2 regions of the Paenibacillus sp. JNU01 genome follow, and region 1 is predicted to be linked to the other one. Evidence: a T-box and tRNA genes for the amino acid it is inferred to sense, from the RefSeq annotation. Region 1 holds a T-box; the other holds one or more tRNA genes.
The links. A T-box is a leader RNA that pairs with one kind of tRNA and senses whether it is charged. The one in region 1 lies ahead of NLBNIHML_RS10830 (valine--tRNA ligase), so its partner is inferred to be a tRNA-Val.
Positions count from the first base shown of each region.

Region 2: it has a tRNA-Val gene. The T-box ahead of NLBNIHML_RS10830 (valine--tRNA ligase) is inferred to sense a tRNA for this amino acid. The anticodon was not compared.

Region 1 is NZ_CP169723.1:2,479,833-2,490,749, reverse strand. Features, by position in the region: gene NLBNIHML_RS10840 (RluA family pseudouridine synthase) at 1-345, shown strand, start outside; gene NLBNIHML_RS10835 (LysM peptidoglycan-binding domain-containing protein) at 653-2,167, shown strand; T-box leader at 2,323-2,604, shown strand; gene NLBNIHML_RS10830 (valine--tRNA ligase) at 2,672-5,338, shown strand; gene NLBNIHML_RS10825 (bifunctional folylpolyglutamate synthase/dihydrofolate synthase) at 5,417-6,793, shown strand; gene murC (UDP-N-acetylmuramate--L-alanine ligase) at 6,850-8,169, shown strand; gene NLBNIHML_RS10815 (SPOR domain-containing protein) at 8,286-9,509, shown strand; gene NLBNIHML_RS10810 (DUF4321 domain-containing protein) at 9,655-9,897, shown strand; gene NLBNIHML_RS10805 (Maf family protein) at 9,991-10,602, shown strand; gene radC (RadC family protein) at 10,640-10,917, shown strand, end outside.
Region 2 is NZ_CP169723.1:1,803,436-1,814,352, reverse strand. Features, by position in the region: gene NLBNIHML_RS07795 (hypothetical protein) at 1-148, shown strand, start outside; gene NLBNIHML_RS07790 (DUF3889 domain-containing protein) at 205-531, shown strand; gene NLBNIHML_RS07785 (hypothetical protein) at 726-947, shown strand; gene NLBNIHML_RS07780 (hypothetical protein) at 931-1,212, shown strand; gene NLBNIHML_RS07775 (DUF3892 domain-containing protein) at 1,288-1,524, opposite strand; gene NLBNIHML_RS07770 (GNAT family N-acetyltransferase) at 1,636-2,079, opposite strand; gene NLBNIHML_RS07765 (hypothetical protein) at 2,317-2,574, opposite strand; tRNA gene NLBNIHML_RS07760 (tRNA-Val) at 2,778-2,849, shown strand; gene NLBNIHML_RS07755 (recombinase family protein) at 3,060-4,694, shown strand; gene NLBNIHML_RS07750 (M1 family metallopeptidase) at 4,918-7,128, shown strand; gene NLBNIHML_RS07745 (hypothetical protein) at 7,333-7,605, shown strand; gene NLBNIHML_RS07740 (hypothetical protein) at 7,592-8,590, shown strand; gene NLBNIHML_RS07735 (hypothetical protein) at 8,593-9,279, shown strand; gene NLBNIHML_RS07730 (chromate transporter) at 9,497-10,708, opposite strand.

The DNA of each region.
Region 1 (10,917 bases):
CCCATTGGCAAGGACAGACATCACAAACAGCGCAGACGTGTCTCTGAAGGTGGTCAAGAAGCTGTTACGCATGTGGAGATCGTCGAAGTGTGGGAACGGGCAACTCTTGTACGATTGAAGCTGGACACAGGACGCACACACCAAATTCGTGTACATCTGAGTTATGCGGGACATCCGCTCATCGGTGATGAGTTGTATGGAGGAAGAGCGGATGCCATTGATAGGCAGGCGCTTCACGGAGAAGTGTTGAAGTTTAACCACCCGTTAACTGGAGCCATGATTGAAGTAAATGACCCTTGGCCGTCCGATTTTACACAACTGGCAGAGCGCGAAAAGGCTTACTAATACACTATTTGTTTCGCCTAAAAGCTTTCTGAAAGAAAGCTGCTTCGGAAGTATAGTCTATCCCCGGATTTTCCCTTTGAAGAAGGGAATCAAAAAAATCTGGGGATAACAGTGATCGGAAGGTTATTCTGTCATCGAAGTGGCTAGGTGCAACATTCTCTATTTCGCTTTATATAGCAAGGTTTTTCAAAAGGTGGCATGCTCATCTCATTCAAGGCATATAGATGGGGTAACGAAGGATTTGGACCATGGATCAGTCCCATGAGAAGGATCATGGTGAACATATGCCGAAAGGAGGACGCCACCTTTGTTGAATCAACCTTATGGTTTGCGGTTCGATATTTATGAGCGCGTTCATTTGTCTGAGGGAGTTCCTGCGATTGAGGAATTGGAGGAGATTGAATTATACCCGCGCATTCAAGTCATAGGGCAGGATGATCATGCCACCTTAAGAGGGCATCTTTTACTTACAGGTGCGTACAGAGGAGAAAATGAGGCTTCAGAAGAGCTCAAACATTTCATTCCCGTGGAGATTACAGTGCCGCTGAACCGAGTCAGATCCATTGAGGATATTTCCATTGAGATCGAAAATTTTGACGTGGATCTGTTGTCCAACCGCAGTCTGAACATTACTGGCGTGTTGTCGCTGCGAGGCATCGAGGGCTTTCATGCTGAAGAGCCGCAAGTGTGGTCAGCAGATGAGTTTACAGTAGTCCACTCACCGGATGCTCAGCAATCCAACCGTTCCGATGAAGCAGAAGAGACAGATAGCGATCCTAACACATTTGCACAAGAGTATTTGCTCCAGCGGAGTGAGGAAGAGAGACTTGCGAATGCAGCAGAGCTTGCCTATGGTGCCCCCGAATATCATCAGGAATATGCGAACTTATCCTCGGCGGAGCAAAGTGCGGAGTACGCTAACGAAAACAGACAACCTGATGCAAACGAAGATCCTGCATCTCTGACAGCGAATGGAGATGAACTGGCATCCCAGGAGCCATACAGCGAACCTTCTCCCATCTCGTCATTTATGGCTGAGACCGCTGATCGGTTAGCTTCTTACCCAGAGTCGGAACCATTGCTTCCTCTGGAAGATGAGTCTTCAGCGTGGTCCGAGCCTTCCGTGGATGCATTGCCTACAGAGCCTAGAAATTCAGATCAAGAAGTCCAAGAACCTGCTGCTCAATCATCTAATGAGTTCGCAGCAGCAGATGTACCGGACGGACCGGACGTATGGCATTTCGAATCAGCGAGATCTGTCCCTCAGCAGGAGAATCAGGCAGTTGATGTTCCGGTTGAACCACAAGCGGAGAACTGGCAAGGTGTATTCGGTACGTCCGAAGCAGGCAATGCAGAGGAAGAACGCCAGTCTTTTGAAGCGACTGAGGTAGATGAGTTTGTGCAGAATGAAGCATTTGTCCCTGAACCTGTTGCTGAGACGGAAGACAAGCCGGAGATGAAGGTTGCTTTTGGCAGTAAAAAGGAATCCGCTCCAAGACAAGAGGAGGGTGTGGGGATCTCTTCCTTGTTATCCTCCGGCAGATCAGCACGCGATGCTGAAGTGGAGAGAGGCGAAGAGGTTCCAGCCGGTGTGATACAGGAAGAAACGTATGCACCTGAGGATGTGGAATGGAAGAATCTGTTTCTGGGAACGATTGTGGATCAGACGCCATTCCGCAAAGTGAAGTTGTGTATCGTCCAGCGGGAAGATACACTGGATGCCATTGCGGATCGATATCAATTGAGCACGAGGGAACTTCAGTTGTATAATCGATTATCTGAACAAGTTGTGGAAGAAGGTCAGATATTGTACATCCCTTAATCCGCAGTTAAAGCCTTCGTTATGACCCGTGATCCCCTTGAGGATTGCGGGTTTTTGCATGATTTGCCCTAAACCTGCATTCCAGCGCACTTTATCCGCTGTTGTCAGGTTGACTATCGCGCACGAGCAAGGTATGATGTGTGTAGGTTTTTTGAAGAACAACGTGGAACGGGAGTAGTAGACAGTATGACCTTTCAGAGAGTGGAATTGCAACGCTGTGAGATTCCGCAGGAACCAACTGATCGAAGTCGCCCGGGAGTTGCCTGTTTGAATTCAAGGGATGAATGAGCTTTATCGTCATTTATTTCTGAGGTAGGATGGGCCGGTAGCAGCCGTTATCTGCTTGAAGTGTCACGTCATGTACAGAGGGGGAAGTCTACCTTGCTGTCGGCGTGAAACAAAGGTGGTACCGCGAAAGCTAACCTTTCGTCCTTTGATGGATGAAAGGTTTTTTTTGTTTTTTTTGGCGAAGATGATGAAGATGAAGTAACGGAGGAATGACACATGTCTGAGGAAAAAAAATCAGCTGCAACAGAAATGCCGACCACTTACGATCCTAAAGCGGCAGAAGACAAATGGTACTCCACCTGGATGGAGCGCGGATATTTCAAAGCCGGTCAACGTAAAGATGCCGAGCCGTATACGATTGTAATTCCACCCCCAAATGTGACTGGGATGCTGCACATCGGGCATGCGCTCGACTTTACACTACAGGATATTCTGATCCGCACCAAACGGATGCAGGGTTATGATGCACTGTGGCTTCCGGGTTCTGACCATGCAGGTATTGCTACCCAAACCAAAGTGGAGCAGAAGCTGCGTGAAGAAGGTCTGACTCGTTATGATCTGGGACGCGAGAAGTTTCTGGAGAAAGTATGGGATTGGAAAGATCAATATGCCACAACCATTCGTCAGCAATGGGGCAAAATGGGTTTGTCCCTTGACTACTCACGTGAACGTTTTACGCTGGATGAAGGTCTGTCCCAAGCGGTTCGCAAAGTATTTGTTCAACTGTATGAAAAAGGCCTTATTTACCGCGGCAAACGCATCATTAACTGGGACCCGGTGAACCGGACAGCCCTGTCTGACATTGAGGTTGAATATAAAGAGGTTCAGGGTCACCTGTACCATCTGCGTTACCCGCTCAAAGACGGAAGTGGCTACGTCACAGTAGCAACAACGCGTCCTGAAACGATGCTGGGTGATACAGCGGTCGCTGTTCATCCGAAGGATGAGCGCTATGCAGATATGATTGGCAAAGTCCTTGTACTGCCTATCATTGGACGCGAAATTCCAATTATCGCTGATGATTATGTGGATAAAGAGTTCGGAAGTGGTGCAGTAAAAATCACGCCTGCACATGATCCGAATGACTTTGAAGTAGGTCTTCGTCATGATCTGCCACAGATTACGGTAATGGATGAGAGTGGCACAATGAATGCAGAAGCTGGTAAGTATCAGGGACTGGATCGCAGTGAATGCCGCAAGCAGATTGTTGCTGATATGAAAGAGCAAGGCATATTGATCAACATCGAGGATCATACGCATCAGGTTGGACACAGTGAACGTACCGGCGCTGTTGTTGAACCGTATCTGTCTACTCAGTGGTTTGTTGAGATGAAGCCACTTGCAGAGAGAGCGATCAAGAAACAACAGAGCGGCGAAGGGGTTAATTTTGTTCCAGACCGTTTCGAGAAAACATATCTGAACTGGATCGAGAACGTTCGTGACTGGTGTATTTCCCGTCAACTGTGGTGGGGACATCGTATTCCGGCCTGGTATGATGAGGAAACGGGTGAAATCATCGTATCTGCTGAAGATCCGACAACGCTGCCAGAGAATGCAGGACGCAAGCTTAGACAGGACGAAGATGTACTCGATACTTGGTTTAGCTCCGGCTTATGGCCATTCTCCACACTAGGCTGGCCGGAAGATACGGAAGATCTGCAACGTTATTATCCGACAAGTGTACTTGTGACAGGGTATGACATCATATATTTCTGGGTTGCACGTATGATTTTCACTGCACTGGAATTCACGGATGAGATTCCGTTCAAGGATGTGCTGATGCATGGTCTTGTTCGTGATGCAGATGGACGTAAAATGTCCAAATCACTGGGCAACGGTGTAGATCCGCTGGATGTGATCGAGAAATATGGCGCAGATGCAATGCGTTACATGATCTCAACCAGCAGCACGCCAGGCCAGGATCTCCGTTTCCGTTGGGAACGGGTGGAGCAGGCTCGTAATTTTGCCAACAAGATCTGGAACGCTTCGCGCTTTGCATTGATGAATCTGGAAGGATTCATCTATGAGGATCGTGACATCAGCGGAGAGCTTGGTACAGCGGATTATTGGATTTTGCACCGTCTGAACGAAACTTCCCGCGATATTACGCGTCTAATCGAAGCGTATGAATTTGGGGAAACAGGTCGTGTGCTGTATAACTTTATCTGGGATGACCTGTGTGATTGGTACATTGAGTTCGCTAAACTGTCCTTCTATGGGGAAGATCCGGTTGCCAAGAAGAAAACACAATCCGTACTGGCTTATGTGCTGGATCAGACCATGCGCCTGATTCATCCGTTTATGCCATACATCTCCGAAGAGATCTGGCAGCATCTGCCGCATGAAGGTGAGACGATTACGTTGGCAGCATGGCCGGTATATGATCCTGCTTTTGAGAATCCAGAGGCTGTTGCCGAGATGAACCTGCTCATGGATACCATTCGTGCAGTTCGGAACATCCGTGCAGAAGTGAACGTGCCTATGAGCAAAAAGATTGAATTGATGGTGAAAGCAAACAGCCCTGAGGCGTCCAGCATCATCGAACGTAACAGTCATTACATCAAACGTTTCTGTAACACGTCCGAGTTCGATAGTGGGCTGGATCTGAGCTCCCCGGATAAGGCAATGACTGCAATCATCACAGGGGCAGAACTATACTTGCCGCTGGCAGGTCTTATTGATATCGAACAGGAAGTGGCTCGTCTGGAGAAAGAGTTGCAGAACCTTGAGGGCGAAGTACTCCGTGTGGAGAAAAAGCTGTCGAATGAAGGCTTTGTAGCCAAAGCGCCTGCCAAAGTTATTGAGGAAGAGCGCGCCAAGCAAGCAGATTATTCCGATAAACGGGATAAAGTGATCGCACGAATCAAGGAACTGAAAGGTTAATATATTTGGGTCGGATGGAGAGCCAGTATGCCATCCGGCCGCTTTTTTCACTCAAACTCGGAACCGAAGGTGAATCAGATGACGGAATTAGACGGGACAGATGCAGCAGCTCCTTTACTTACGTATAACGAGGCCGTGGACTGGATCAATGGCCTTATTCCTTTTGGCATCCGACCTGGATTGGAACGAATCGAGGGTCTGATGTCTATGTTAGGCAATCCTCACCAACGTCTCAAATTTATTCACGTCGCGGGAACGAACGGCAAAGGTTCGACTTGCGCTTTTTTGACGTCAGTGCTTCTTCAGGCTGGATATGATGTGGGTACCTTTACATCGCCTTATATCACCAAGTTTACGAACCGTTTTCAATACAACGGCGAGGATATTCCGGAAGAGACACTGTTGAAGATCTCTAACCGTTTGCGACCGCTGGTTATGGAAATGGCATCTACACCGCTTGGTTCCCCAACGATGTTTGAGGTGTCTACGGCTCTCGCGCTTCTGTATTATGCAGAAGAGTGCTACCCTGATGTTGTGGTATGGGAGACGGGGCTGGGGGGAAGGATGGACGTAACGAATATTGTTTCGCCTGTTGTGTCCGTCATCACCAACATTGGTATGGATCATACGGATGTGCTTGGAGATACGATTGAGCAGATCGCTGGAGAAAAGGCAGGCATTATCAAGCCGGGAGTACCCGTTGTAACCTGCGCGACGCAACCCGAAGCTGTGAAAGTGATTCAGGAGAAAGCACAGCAGCTTCAATCAAGCCTGTATTTGGCTGGAAATCAATTCTCTTATCATCGACTGGAGAGTAATGAGAACGGACAATCTTTTCATTTTACAGGCCCTTTTCGTGACCTGGACGTTCGCATCCGCATGCAGGGCTCACACCAATGTGACAATGCAGCGGCCGCACTGATGGTGCTCGAATTGCTTAGACAATACATGGCATTTATGCTGGATGATAACGATATCGCACTTGGACTGGAGAATGCTTTCTGGGCAGGGAGATTCGAAAAAGTCGTCGATGAACCCCGAATTGTGCTCGATGGAGCACATAATCCGGAAGGGGCAGAGTCGCTGGCCAAGAGCATTACGGATGTCTATCCTCACAACAAGTTAATTTTGATGATGGGTATGTTGGCAAATAAGCATCACGAATCATATTTGCAGCATATACTGCCACTAGTGGATACGCTGATCCTGACCGAGCCAGACTTCCGACGCAAAATGGCTGCAGATGAATTGCTGCAGATTGTCGAACGGGTACGTCCCGCCTTTGCGAAGCAGGAACTGGAAATCATCGTCGAGCCCGAATGGGCAAAGGCTCTTGATCTATTGAAGTCACGGACGGAAGCGGAGGATCTGGGGGTGGTCTCCGGCACACTGTACCTGATTGCGGATGTGCGGGCAGCCCTTTTGCATCAAACCGATTCTGAAAAAGGTTGGTGAAAGTTTTGTTAAATACATCGGAACACGTTCATTTTATAGGGATTGGCGGATATGGCATGAGTGCCATCGCTAGAGTTATGTTGGAAATGGGATACACCGTTACCGGATCGGATGTCGCTTCACAGGAGTTGACCGAGAAGTTGGCAGCCAAGGGAGCGAAAATATATATCGGCCATACAGCAGAGCACGTCACTGGAGCAGACCTGGTTGTTTACTCTACGGCAGCGCCTGCTGATAATGTGGAACGGGTAGCAGCTGCAGAGCTCAACATTCCGATTCTGCATCGTTCCCAGATGCTTGCACGTTTGTTAAATGAACGTAAAGGTGTGGCTGTGGCTGGAGCCCACGGTAAAACCACCACCTCATCCATGATTGCACTGGTTATGGATAAATGTGATACGGACCCGACATATATCATTGGCGGAGAGATCATGAATGTGGGCACCAACGCCAAGGCAGGCCAGGGCGACTGGGTAGTTGCCGAGGCGGACGAGAGCGATGGCTCATTTTTGCAGTACCATCCATGGCTCGGTATTGTAACCAATATTGAGGCAGATCATCTGGAGAATTACAACAGTGATTTTGAGGAACTCAAAAAGGCTTATGTGCAGTTCCTGAGCCAGATTCGTCCGGAAGGAACAGCCATTGTGTGCTCAGACGACGAGAATGTTCAAGCGATTTTGCCAGAACTCAAGTCACGAATTACAACTTATGGTATTGATCGTGCTGCGGATTATACGGCAACGGATATTGTATTGGGCGATCGCCGTATCTCCTTTACGATGAATCATCAGGGTGCTCCTATGGGCACGGTGGAATTATCAGTGCCAGGTAAGCATAACGTTTATAATGCGATGGCTACTGTAATTACCTGTCTGGAAGCAGGTATTCCATTTGAGAAGATTGTGGCAGCGATCATCCAGTTCCACGGAGCCAAACGCAGATTCCAGGTATTGGGCGAGGCGCGTGATATGCTGATCATCGATGATTATGCGCATCACCCGACGGAGATTGAAGCGACTATTAGTGCAGCCAAAGCGACAGGCAAACGTATTATTGCGGTATTCCAGCCACAGCGTTATACGCGTACGTTCTTCCTGTTGGATGCGTTCAGTCGTGCTTTCGCGGAAGCGGATGAGGTGCTTATTACGGATATTTATTCTCCTGCGGGCGAAAAACAGATCGAAGGGGTAACCTCCGCCAAACTGGTTGAACTAATCGTTCAAAACAGTAATGCTTCTGCACGGTACCTTCCTACGAAAGAAGAAGTTGTAGCTGATCTGCAGCATCGTTTGCAGCCAGGAGACCTGGTGATTACGATGGGTGCAGGTGATATCTGGAAAGTTGGAGATACACTTGCCCAAGGCTTGAAATAGATCATTTGCGAAACCGCCTGTCTTCGATATGAAGCAGGCGGTTTTTTGCGTTAATTGGAATGTCTTCTGCCTCCTCTGCATATAGCTGATATAAATGGACAAAGGAGAGGGTACGGGTGAGCAATGCTAGAATGACGTTTCGCTTCGGGGATCATGAGTCGGACAAGCCTGAAAACAAGAGGAGTTCCGCATCCAGTCCATTGGTGTCGTTAAGTGAAGAATTACCGCATAATCAACTGCTAACGCCTAAGCAGATGGTTACGACCCCATCATGGACGCCAGAGGATATTCCCGGAGACTGGGGAGAGACGGTGCTGACAAGCTCTACTGTCCCTGAACCTGACGAGCGGGTGAGCCCTGATTCGAACTCGAACTTGGATGAGCACCATTATCTAGGAAACCGTTCGGGTTACGGTTATGATAATTATTCAGAAGATCCGGAGGAAGAGCGTCGCTATCGGTCCAATGCCCAAGAGGATCAGGGCCATGACTGGCTTGCAGATTCCGAGAACTATTCCTATAAGCGCAATCGTCCTCCAAGGGGCTGGAAAATGATTGGTTCTGTCACTGGGGCACTTGTTACCGGAGCACTCTTTGGCATGGTGATTCTCTCATTTTTTAATAAAGAAGGAGCCGTCAAGCCAGACGATCTTCTGCCCGCCAATCAGGCAGTTTCCACTGTGACTGGTCAGGAGGGGGCTACAGGTACAGAACTGCAGACAGCGGCGACTGGCAGCACGTATTATGCACTTCAATACGGCGTGTTCAGTTCTCCTGAACGAGCTGAGCAGGCCAAGCTTGAACTGGCTCAGGCAGGTATAGCCGCAGGGTCTGATCCTGAAGATGGTAATCGAGTATATGCAGGCATTTCGGCTGACCGTGAAGAGGCCAAGCTACTTAGCTCCAGGCTAAAAGCTCAGGGAGTCGAACTGTATGTCAAGGAGATCGTGAACCCTGAGATCAATCCGGCTATATTCGGTGGCAAGCAAGAGGATGTGCAGCTTTTCTTCACAAACAGTTCTGCACTGGTCGAACAATTGTCTACCTTGTCCATTCAGCAATTGGGACAATCTGCACCGACAGCAGTCTCTGCAGAAACGATGACCGCGATTCAGAATAAACACCAGTCATGGTTAACCGGTTTGAATAGTCTCTCACCCGGCCTGACTGCGGAGGTACAGCCTATTGTTGGTGGAATGGAGAAATCAATGAACGATGCAATAACGGCTATTGCAGAGTACAACAAAAATCCGGATGATGTGCACATGTGGTCCGTGCAGTCCGATCTGATGGAATATGTACTACAGCAGAAAAAATGGCTCGAAGCGATTAAGCAGTAACATGCTCTTTCCCATAACAACGCTTGGAATTACCCATCCGGCAAGGAACTGGAAATAGTTCCCCTTGCCGGATTTGTGTTTGTATTGACGTACAAAACCCCGTATAATAATGTGGGTGTCAAAAAATGGCGAGGGAAGATTACCGATGAAAAAAAACTTCGGCATGTTATTGCTGTTTCTGCTGCTCGGCTGGATGGCCGGAGCGTGGATCGCCAAGGCACTGCAGCCTGTTAAGGCAGTAGCCTTTCTTACGAAAGCCACGACCATACGTTGGTCGCCGCAGGCTGATCTTGATATTATCAGTTATGATATTTCACTTCAATTTCAAATGAGCCTTCTGAGTCTGATCGGTATGATTGCCGCTGTGTGGCTATATCGCAGACTGTAGGAGAATGACGAGTTATGACGAAAAAAATTAACCAGTGACATCTATTATCGTGATCCGGACAGGATGTTGCCGTGGCATAAGGAGCCGTTCATTTTGGATAACACAAAGCAGCGCCCTATTATTCTGGCCTCCACATCGCCTCGGCGCAAGGAACTGATCGCATCACTCCACCTAGCGTTTGATGTAATACCAAGTCATGCCAATGAAGATACACCGCCAGAGTGGACCCCTGAACAGACGGTACAGGAGCTTGCTTTGCGCAAGGCGCTTGCTGTGTATCGGGGGCTTGAAGGCCGCGAGCAGGAAGCCATTATTGTTGGTAGTGACACCGTTGTTGTTCTGGATGGTGAGATTCTGGGCAAACCCGTAGATGAAGCGGATGCTGAACGTATGTTATCCCAGCTGCAGGGCCGTGTGCATCGGGTGTTTACGGGCGTCGCTTGTATCGATGCGGGCAATGGACAGTCGTTAGTTCATTACCGCCAGACCGATGTAACGATGAAAGAACTGTCGGATGCGACCATCCGTGCTTATGTGAAGACAGGTGAGCCTTCGGACAAGGCAGGATCTTATGCCATTCAGGGCATTGGCGCTTCACTGGTCGACCGTATTGAAGGATGTTATTTTAATGTGGTTGGCTTGCCGCTATCCTTGCTAAGTGACATGCTGGACGGGTTCGGCGTACATGTGTTGCCACGAACATGAATGAAGCCAAATGTTGTGAAATGAAAAGAGGGAACATATGGAGTCGCCTCAATACATGATGCGCGACATCCCCCAGGAAGAACGCCCGAGAGAACGCATGATGGAATATGGGGCGGGCGCCTTAAGCCATGCTGAATTGCTGGCCATTTTACTTCGAACAGGCACAAGACAGGAATCCGCGGTGCATATGGCACAGCGGATTCTGACCGAAACGGGTGGCATTCGCTCGTTAATGGATCTGAGTCTGGAAGAATTGACTGCGATGAAAGGGATTGGCAATGCCAAGGCTGTACAATTGAAAGCTGGCATTGAGCT
Region 2 (10,917 bases), 680 kb from region 1:
TGAGGAGCCGAAGACACAACAACACGTTTTCTCGGGTGACTGGGGAATGAGTTTCCGGACGGAGCCTCCTGATTCGTTGGACCGGCTTGTTCATGTGGTTCCTTTTTCCCTACGGCCACTGGCTTGGATCTTTCGTTTATTCGTGTAAAATGAAACCCGGACGGGCAATATAACAGAAACATATTGTCCTAAGGAGTGAGTGAAATGAGAATGCTCATCGTTACAATACTTACGGTTATGCTTAGTTTAGCGGGATTCACACCTGCCTCGGCTACGGGCGCCGCCATCCCAGATTATGCGAAGTGGGGAATTATTGCGGTCAAAGAAACACAGACAAAGTACAATGTGGATATTTTGGACTATAAGCACATCGGCCGTACCTCTCTAACAGCAGATCAGTCACGGGAACAGTTCAAGCTATGGGTTCGTGCCAAAGACGGCAAGCAATTCGCGGTCTATGTAAATGTTGATTTTAATCCATCTACACAGCAATTAAAGAAAGTGCAATTTTCGGAATCCGATCGACACTGATCCGTTACTGAACCGGATTATTACAAGAAATGTTGTTATATCAGCAGCATTATCAGAGGAACCAGACTCCCTTGATCAAAGGGGAAAGTCTGGTTTTTTTTATTTTGCAAAATCCTTTTTTTACTATTGAATAAAGAACTTATGTTCGCATATAATATGAAATACAAACAAATGTTCTTATCGGAGGGATGATTATGCTAGGGAAATATATTGGCCAGATGGTGGAGCTGGTCTACATGGATCGTGCAGGGCAGATTACGCAGCGACAGATTCGAATTAATAGTGTACGTGGCGGGATGATTAGAGCATCAGCGGGAAAAGAAGGCTCACCTCGAACATTTCTGGAGCAAGGTATTCTGGCATGGCGTCCTGTTACGGATATGAATGGGGAGGTAAAGTATGCTGAACGACTTTGAACGTAAGATTTTGCGGATTATGGTGAACTATGCAGGACAACGGCGCAGGCTGCCGCGTATGGATGAACTGGAGACCAAGACGGGACGAAGCAGAGCTTACATTCATGAGTCTTTGCTGGAGCTTGAACGAACCGGGCACATCGCCTGGGAGAATCGGTCTACTCTCGAAGGGATACAGATCTTGCAGGCATGGGAACAGGTACAACAGCCAATTCGCAAAAGCCAGCCTTCCGGGGACTCCGTAAAATATTTTACGGACTATTAATCATAATAAGAAAACGCCAACCCGGATAACCGAATTGGCGCTTCTGTGTAACACGTAACGATCTGTGCATCTATTTTAGAATTGGGGAAGTTGGTCCAGGTTGTTGGTTGGGTCACCGTCGGCATCGCCGCGAATATACATTTCGCCATCTTTGCCTTTAAATACATTCACGCCGGCAATAGCGCCAGCCTTTACTTCTGCAAGTGCTTGTTGGTAATCCAGTATACGTCCTGCTGAAGTCTGAAAGGCTGTCAGGTCACCGTCGCCATTTTTCTGTACGGCTGTGAAACTCTCGCGTGTTGTTTGATCCATGATGTCACACTCTCCTTATATGACGAGATAGGAATCTGTTTACCTGATTAGCCTATCCGAATTCCTGGGAAGTATGCACTATATGCTCATAAGACCGCCAATGCCGAAGTTTTACAGACTCTTTTTCATACGAACATGCAGAATTTCTGCATCATAAAAAGGTTCTTCCGAAATCACTTCATAGCCCAGTTTCTCATAGAATTTCTGCGCCTGACATTGAGCATCCAGTACGGAATAGGATAAGCCGAGTTCACGTGCCAGTTCCTCCATCGCGAGCAGAAGCACGCGTCCATAACCGAATGAACGATGAGACTCAAGCACCGCGATCCGCTGCATTTTGGCCGTATCCTTGCTGTAATAGATCAGACGTCCTGTAGCTACAGCTTGCCCATCCGTACTTAACAATACGTGATGCACATCCGGACTAATGACATCGTATTGATCAATCTCAATCTCGGCAGGAACCTGTTGCTCGATCACAAAAACGTGATTGCGAATACCCAGGGCTTGTTCCAGTTGTTCTTGCGTCGTTACATAACTAATCTCAGCTGCCAATTCCATTCCTTCTTTCTGCTCTTGCGCGACATATCAGACTGAATTATACAAAAAAATGTTTTTCCTGTATAGTGAAGTCTGGGACATATTGGGAGAGGAGGGGGTAGTGATGGGCATGGCAGGCATCATGGTCATTACATTGTTAATGTCGGCGGGAATGATTATTCTGTTGTATTATGTGACCAAGAAAGCATACTCACGTAAGTGGGATGAAGAAGAGTAATTTACCTCTTACCTTCACGGCAAAACTTCACTGCTTCCTCGCGGAGAATATACATCTTGAACTACCGATTTGGAGTATACGTCCAGCCAGACGGGTAGAGATTCATCATTTTCATTGGGTTGTTTTAACTGTTGGAATTGAACCGTATGTTCATCCCGTTCCAAGCCGCAACCGGTAAGGGTTGTCATGACAATCATAAGCCCAACGAAAAAAAAGAAGCATTTGGTAAATGTATGTGTATTGGATTTTGACCGTTTTGTTAAGTTTCTCATAGAGAATTCACCTCGTTGTAGATATGGTAATCTTCCTTTATTGTGCACCATTTTGGGTGAATTATAACCAAATAAATCATTGACAATGAACACGGTTACTTGATATGATACTGTTACTTGATTGGGAAATAATTATATATCATGATCTGTTAGCTCAGCTAAAGATAGCATTATGATCGTGATGGATACATCCTATTTATTACAGGGCGATAGCTCAGCGGGAGAGCATTATCTTGACAGGGTAAGGGTCGTGGGTTCGATCCCCACTCGTCCTATATGAAAAAAAGGGCAACTTCTTTTGAGAATTATATCTCAAGAGGAGTTGTTTTTTTATATAACATTATGGCCACCTCTGATAATATATGTAGGTGGTTTTTGTTGATAATAAATATACTTAATGGTATAATTTGGATTAAATTAAGCAGTTAAAGTAGTTACGGACATCAATAAAAATAATACAGAAAAAAGATATGGTGGTTGATGGAATGGGACAAACAAAACGTGTTGCAGCACTATATCGAGTGTCCACAAAAGGACAGATGGATGGAAACGATATTCCAATGCAACAACGAGCATGCAGGAAGATGGTAGAGAAACAAGATGAATGGAAGCTAGTTAAGGAATATACCGAAAAAGGGGTATCAGGTTTCAAAGTACCTGCCTCGAAGCGTGATGTTATTCAACAGGCTAAAGAAGATGCAGAGAATGGCTTATTCGATGTTTTGTTGGTATTTATGTTTGACAGGCTTGGAAGAAAAGATGATGAGACCCCCTTCGTACTTGAGTGGTTTGTAAACAAAGGGGTTGAAATGTGGTCTGTAATAGAAGGACAGCAAAAAATTGAAGCAAACACCGATCGGATGGTCAACTACTTAAGATTCTGGCAGTCAAGCGATGAAAGTAGGAAAATCTCTGACCGTGTCAATGAAAAACATAAACAGATGGTCGAAGATGGTATTTTCAGGGGAGGAGGTATTCCCTACGGGTATAAAAGTGTTGATTCCGGTAATGTAAATAAAAAAGGAAAAGTAATGCAAAAACTGGGCAAGCACGAAGAAGAGTCAAAGATTGTAAAAGAAATATTCCGACTAGTGCTTGAAGAAGGATACGGGCAATTAAGAATAGCTAAACTTCTAAACGAAAAAAATGTTCCGACAAGAAAAGCAAAACAATGGGGTGCTCCAACAGTAAACGTTATACTTAAGAATCCAATCTACAAAGGAGTGATGAGGTATAGAAAAGAAAAAGGGGACGATATATTTTCAAAACCAATCCCTGAATTAATGATAGTTTCAGAAGAGGATTGGAATACTGTACAGGATATAAGGGATAAAAAGAACCCTAAGAATCCAAACAGAAATGAAAATTCCATTCCCATGAGCACTAAGGGAAGTTTACTTTTAACTGGATTAGCTAGATGCGGTTGTTGTAACTCTAGATTGACTACGACTACATTTGTAAATAAATACAAAGCAGCTAATGGAGAAATTGTTCGATACAATCAAAATAAAAGTTATCGCTGTAGTGGAAAATTGCAAGGAAAGACGGATTGTGATGGACAGGCAACATTTTCTTCAAAGAAGGTAGAGAGACAAGTCTTAGAAAGCGTGGAAGTATACTTAAGTGAACTCAGAACAATAGATTTTCAATCGGAAATTGAATTGATAAAAAAGAAAGTTTTTAATCAAGAAGAGGAAAGAATTAAAACAATGCAAAATTTACTGGAAGAGCACTATGAGGAGCTTGTGGTATTAAACGCTGAGGTTCCAAAAGCTATAATGGGTAAGAGTGCATTCAAGCCAGAAATGCTCAATGCTCTTATCGATAAAAAAGAAAACGAAATTCTGAAAACTTCTGAAGATATTAAGGGAATAGAGAAATTGTTACTCTCCAAAAAAATGGAGATATCAGAGATGGAGACTCTAAAAGATGATCTCCCAGTTTGGCGGGATGTGTTTACAAAAGCTTCTACAGAAAAGAAGAAAATGATGTTATGCACATTGCTAGAAGTGGTCTACATTAGTAAAGATAAAATATCGGTCGAAATCAAGGCTGGAATAAAAGAATTACTCGGTCATCTATACAGAGAGAGAAAGGATACCAAGATCTCACTTATTTGACAGGGTAGGGGTCAGTGGTTCGAGCCCACTACAGATCATACACGAGGAGCCTTGCGATGTAAGGCTTCTTTTCTTTTTCTACATACAACCATGTGATTGAAGAAAACTTCAGTTTCTCTTCCTCTTTTTTAAACAAAACTTAAATAAAACATAAATTCATCATAAGGTTCCTCTTCTATACTTGGTTCTGAGGTCAACATAGAACAGGAGAAGGAGAGAACTTATGAATTATTCAAATCCATTTACATTAAAGTTAGCCAGAGTAGGGATCGCGGGTACACTGGCTTTAATACTGGCAATAAGTCCACTTGCCAACATGGGGGTTGTGGCAGCGGAAGCGGTCCCACCTGTATCTACGAACATACCTAACACACAGAAAGACTCCCTAAAGCAGTCCCCGATTCAATACCAGATCCAGGCTCGGCTGAATGAGAAAGACATGACGATCCAGGGGAGCGAGAAGGTAACGTATCGCAACACAAGCAAGGATACACTCCAGCAACTGGTCCTGCATACATATGCTGATGCGAACCTTTCCAAGTCCACACAGGCTTCAATGTTCCAACAGAACAATGAACAGATTAGTGAAGATCATCCCGAGAAGACAGCGGAGGACTTTCTGGGTGGCATTGATATTCAGGCTGTAACAGCAGATAGCCAGTCACTGGACTTCCATAAGGAAAATCAAGCGCTGACTGTACAGTTGAAAAAGTCCGTTCAACCAGGCGAATCGATAACATTACAATTGGAATTCCATCTGAATATACCTTATGGCTCACAGCGAATATCCTATTACAAGGATATAATTAATGGTGCACACTGGTTCCCGGTGATGTCTGTATACGATGAGGTCAAGCAGCAGTGGAATAAGGCACCGTATAGTCGAACATTCGAGAGCGATTATTACACCTCGTCCGACTTTGAAGTCCAATTTAATGTGCCTGAGGAGTATCAGGTAGCCATGCCTGGCATGATCTCCACTCAAAACAGTACAGAACATGGGCGTAAGATTGTGTCTGCCGTAGCCGAGAATACGAGTGAGTTTGTTTTCTTTGCCAGTCCTAATCTTCAAGTGGAGCGCGCTACTCGTAACGGTCTGACGGTGGAATACTATTATTTCAACGATGATCCATCCAAGAAAGAGATCGTTGACCGATACATTAATCAGGCATTCAAGGTCATTGATTTCTATAGTGAGAAATACGGCAAGTATCCCTACCCAGAGTTCCGAATTGTCGAGACGTATGTACAAGGCGTTGCCGTGGAGTATGCGAGACTCATTCAGATGGGCCAGATTCAAACGGGTAAGGTTCCAGAAGAAGATACAACATTTGTTCATGAGATAGCACATCAGTGGTTCCATGCATTGATTGGTAATAACTCAGAGACCGAATCCTTCCTGGACGAAGGCTTTGCCGATTTCTCCATGGTGTATTTTGCCGAGAAACAGGGAGTTAAGCTAAATGGTTTCAGATCCATACAGTTTGACACTGCGCCCGTAGATATGGCGATTGCGTCAACAAACGATGAAGCTGGGGAGTTAGCCGGTCTGGTGTATTATCAGAAGGGGCGACAAGCGATCTATCAACTTTACCGTTCCGTTGGTGAAGAGAAATTTGACGAGTTGATGAGAACATATTTCCAACGCTACGTGTATCAAAATGCAACAATAGAGGGGCTTCTTCAAACCATTGAAGATGTGCTTGGTAAGGAAGTGCGCGCAGAAATGCAAACAGCCCTATATCAGCCTGATTTTGTCTTAAAGCCTGAATACCAATTATCCAAAGAAGAGACCGCTGCATATGTGCATGATATCTTACAAGCGCAATATCAGGCTGTCATGGGTATGATCCCTAATCTGCCTTATGAAGTGATGAATCGATTGATGGACAAAGTCCTTCAAGGCGAGGAATTAACCATTGTGCTCAGCGATCAGGTGAGTAAGCTTGCAGCCAAACAGCAGGAAGATATCGTTCATCAGTTGACCGGATTCCTTGATATGAGCGGTATACGGTACGACGTTGTACGGGGTCGCAAGGAGCTGAAGCAAAAGATGAAAAAAGCGATCGGCAACAGCAACCTTATTGTCATTGGCAATGCCAAGTCAAACGGATTGGTACAAGCTTTAAAATTCAACATTATTGATCGGACCAAACAGACAGGTTTTCCTTGGAAGAATACCATGAATCAACCTCTTGCCGCTGGTGCATACGTGATCAAACATCCCTATAACCAGAATCGATTAATGCTTCATTATTTCTGGAATGAGGATCATCTGAGCAATGCGGTATTTGAAGCTTTTAAGCTGAAAATGCAGGAGTCTATTGGATTCAGTAACGACTTTTACCAGTTCTATGTATTGAATAACCAAGGCAAGGAGCAATCCGATAAAAAAGTAGCCAATCCCTTATCTTCACTTTTTGCGGAGGAATAAGTAGTTAGTTTTGCAGTTTCTTCATTTAAACAGGTTAGCCTATTATTTATGGGTTAGCCTGTTTCGTCTTGTTAACATAAGCAAATGTTTGGTTATATGAAAAACCAGACTTAGAATAATAGGCTGCAAGATGGGCATAATGCTTTAACATAAAGGTAACTTCATGAATATACTTATCGGGAGAAAACAATAGGAGGGATTAATATGAAGGATCAACATTATCCGGGCGTACCAATGAAAGGCACAATTGCTGAGTACAACTGTAAAGGCATTAAAGGAATGACTAAAATGAAAGCGTATTCATATAGTGCTAGAATTCGCTCTATCATTCGTATTTCTCGGGAGTCAGCTGCGAATGAGGGTAATGTTGTTGATTTTTCAATCCTATTAATGAACGCTTCGGATGTTTTATATTCGCGACCGGTAACGGGTAATACCCCGTTCACGAAGGAGTTGAGCTCCCATGTCCATGACTGAAAATATTGCTCAGGCAGCACTGGGCGCAGCGATGAAGGCCAACAGGGCCATTGCGCCATATGATTATTGCGATGCAGAATCCAGACGGATGTACACGCCTCAATTTGATAAAAAAATGGACAATCCTATATATACCGCTGCAATGGCGGGTCTTCAATCGATCTATTGGTTTCGGGCGATCAAAGTGAAGGGGCTTATCCCTGGTGCAAAAGCAGATTATTATGCTACGTATTCTACCAACCATAATCGTATCGGTGGAATTGGACTTGCGTATTCCAACAGTCCGACAGGACCATGGACCAAACACGGACAGGTATATCTCGATACTGTGGTTGGGAATTCGACGGAAACGCCATTTGTGATCTGGAACGATGAAGAACAATTATTCTTTATGTATTATCAACAAAACGGACTTGGGATCAATCAATCGACGGCACTTGCAACCTCTGTAGACATGATTAACTGGACAAGAGTAGGTTTGATATTGGACAAACCTCCAGGTTTCCCAGGTGATGGTCATACCGGTTATTTCTCCTGTTTTAGAAATGGTGGCAAATGGATCGGTTTTTCGGTAATGGGCGGCGGTGACTTTGGCCGTAAATGTATCTGGCATTCTCATGACGGACGTAGATGGTTAGCTGATCCAAGACCATTAATGGGTGGCAATGATGCGACTTTATCAGCGGAAGAAAATATTTCGAGACCCAATGCAGGTGTATTTATGTACAAAGGGAGCATGTGGTGGCTGGGCATGTTATCGGCTTATGCTTCAGGTGGGGTTACGACTTTAGCTCGGCCTGCTATTGCCAAGATCAGCGCAGACTTCCGTCAACTGCTGGACAAACCTTCAGATATATATTTTCCGGCATTGAATTGGGAAACGACCAATATGCAATCCTTGATGGTGTCCGTTATGGACGGGGTAGTGTACGTGTATTACAATACCGATCATAATATCGGTGTAGCCTATTCGGTGGGGGTGTAGAGATGGTTATACGTGATGCAGCGGGTCAGATCGTGCCCTTTGGAAAGGTCCACAAACAGCTTGTGGCCGATTTTCTATATGGAACGTTACCGGATTGGGTGGAGGTGGTGGGCACCCCTACGTTTGAGCCTTTGCCCGATAGAGGAACCATAACAGTTACAACACCGACCACAGTAGGAGCGACGGCAGAGTTGAAAATGAAACATCTGATTGACAGCTCGAAAGTAACAGCAATTGCAGTCACTTTGGAAGCGCTACAATTCAACGGCAATATTGGAATATCGGTTCAGGTTGGCATCAAATCGAAGGATAGCAAGGCTGGTATCACCTTTTTTCATAACGTTAATCAGAAGTATGGGATGGTCCGAGCCTATAAAGCAGATGGAACGTACACGGATTTTAAGCAAAACATGGTTTTCTTCACTACGCAAGGTGTGGCGGGAGATGAAGCGCAGAATCGAAAGAACCTGACCGTGCTGCTCTGCACAGGGTTACAGTTCTCGGCGGGGTTCGAAAGACCTTCCGTGTGGCTTGGTGCGGATGATCAGTATGGAGGTGTTGCTGCTGACCTGAGTGGTGGGTTGTTCCAACATGGAGAATTGCAATGTCTGTTGAAACTCACCACAAGCAAGGCTGAGGCCAAGTATTTCAAATGTGCGCAGATGAAAGTGGATATCTGGAGTAACTAATCAAACTGGGGAGAAGTCTGAAGACGAACAAGGAACCTGATTTGAAGAAAGAGTGTAGACCTGCTAGGCCAGCTCGGATTTGAGAAACTTGAATTGGGATGCTGAAGAAAATAAACAGATGATCTGCATGGATCGGTCAATAACTTACTGGCAGTAATAGGGTACCTAAACACGGACGCTTTGAAAAAAAAGTGCAGTGTAGGGGTACCTTTTTTATTTAGAAAAGGTTCATCATTGTACCGCCTGCTGCACCAGCAACGACGACGATCCAGGGTGGTACTTTCCAAAAAACGAGCATTAGAAACAACATGCATACAAGTGCAAAATCAACAGGCGTCAGGATCGCAGTTGTCCAGAGTGGATCGTACAACGACGCCAACAAAATACCTACAACAGCTGCATTAATTCCGCGTAATGCTCCTTGGGTTTTTGAGCTTTTGCATAAAGCACTCCAGAAGGGCAATGCGCCTACGATCAGAAGGAAAGCTGGCAAAAAGATAGCGATCGTTGCAACCAAAGCTCCTGAAACCCCACGCATCATCGCTCCTAAATAACTGGCAAAAGTGAACAATGGTCCGGGTACAGCTTGTGCTGCTCCATATCCCGCCAGAAAGTTGGACTTATTGATCATCTCTGCAGGAACGAATTCACGTTCCAGTAACGGAAGCACAACATGCCCTCCGCCAAATACGAGTGATCCTGAACGGTAGAAGCTATCAAAGAATAACAGCCACCCCGAACGATCAAAGGGAGTGAGTAACGGGAGAAAAATCAGAATTCCAAAGAACGTAGCCAAACAGACGATTGCCAAGTTACGATTCACAGGGAGAGACAAGTCTACTGTTTTAAACTCGGTCATTTTACTAAAAAGGATCATACCTATCACGCCTGCTATCACAATAAAAAGGATTGGAGTGTATGCAGTCTGCCACACAAGAGTCGCCACTGCAGTAAAGATAGCGATGGTTGCCCTATAGCGGTCAGGAGTTAGTTTTTGCCCCATGCCCCATATCGCCTGAGCGACAATAGCTACAGCAACAATTTTCAGACCGTGAATCCAGCCAGTACTGCTAATATCAAATCCTTGCAGAAGAAAAGCGAACAAGACTAACGCAATGACAGATGGAAGTGTAAAACCAAGCCAAGCCATCAGTCCCCCCAGATATCCGCCGCGGATAATGCCAATTCCAATCCCGACTTGACTGCTGGCAGGTCCTGGCAAAAATTGACATAGCGCAACTAAATCTGCATAGCTACGTTCATCCATCCATTTTCTACGGCGAACATATTCTTCATGAAAGTAACCAAGATGAGCGATCGGTCCTCCAAATGAAGTCAGGCCGAGTTTGGTTGATACAGCTAGCACCTCATAGAGAGCCCTGGATTTATGTTTGGGCTTGTCCGGGGTTAGAAATGAATTATTCTCCAAACGTGTTATTCCTCCTTAAGTTCAACTTAGGTTATCTGATGACTACAATGATAAACCTCATTATCGCTATTCATTTAAACTCAGCATTAAACTGTATTATTTTTTTACATCAACTATTTACATACACAATTAAATTGTGTACAATGTAATTGTTAGCGATACAAGAAAAGCCGAATTTTAGTCAACATAAATCCAATCAACTAAAGGAG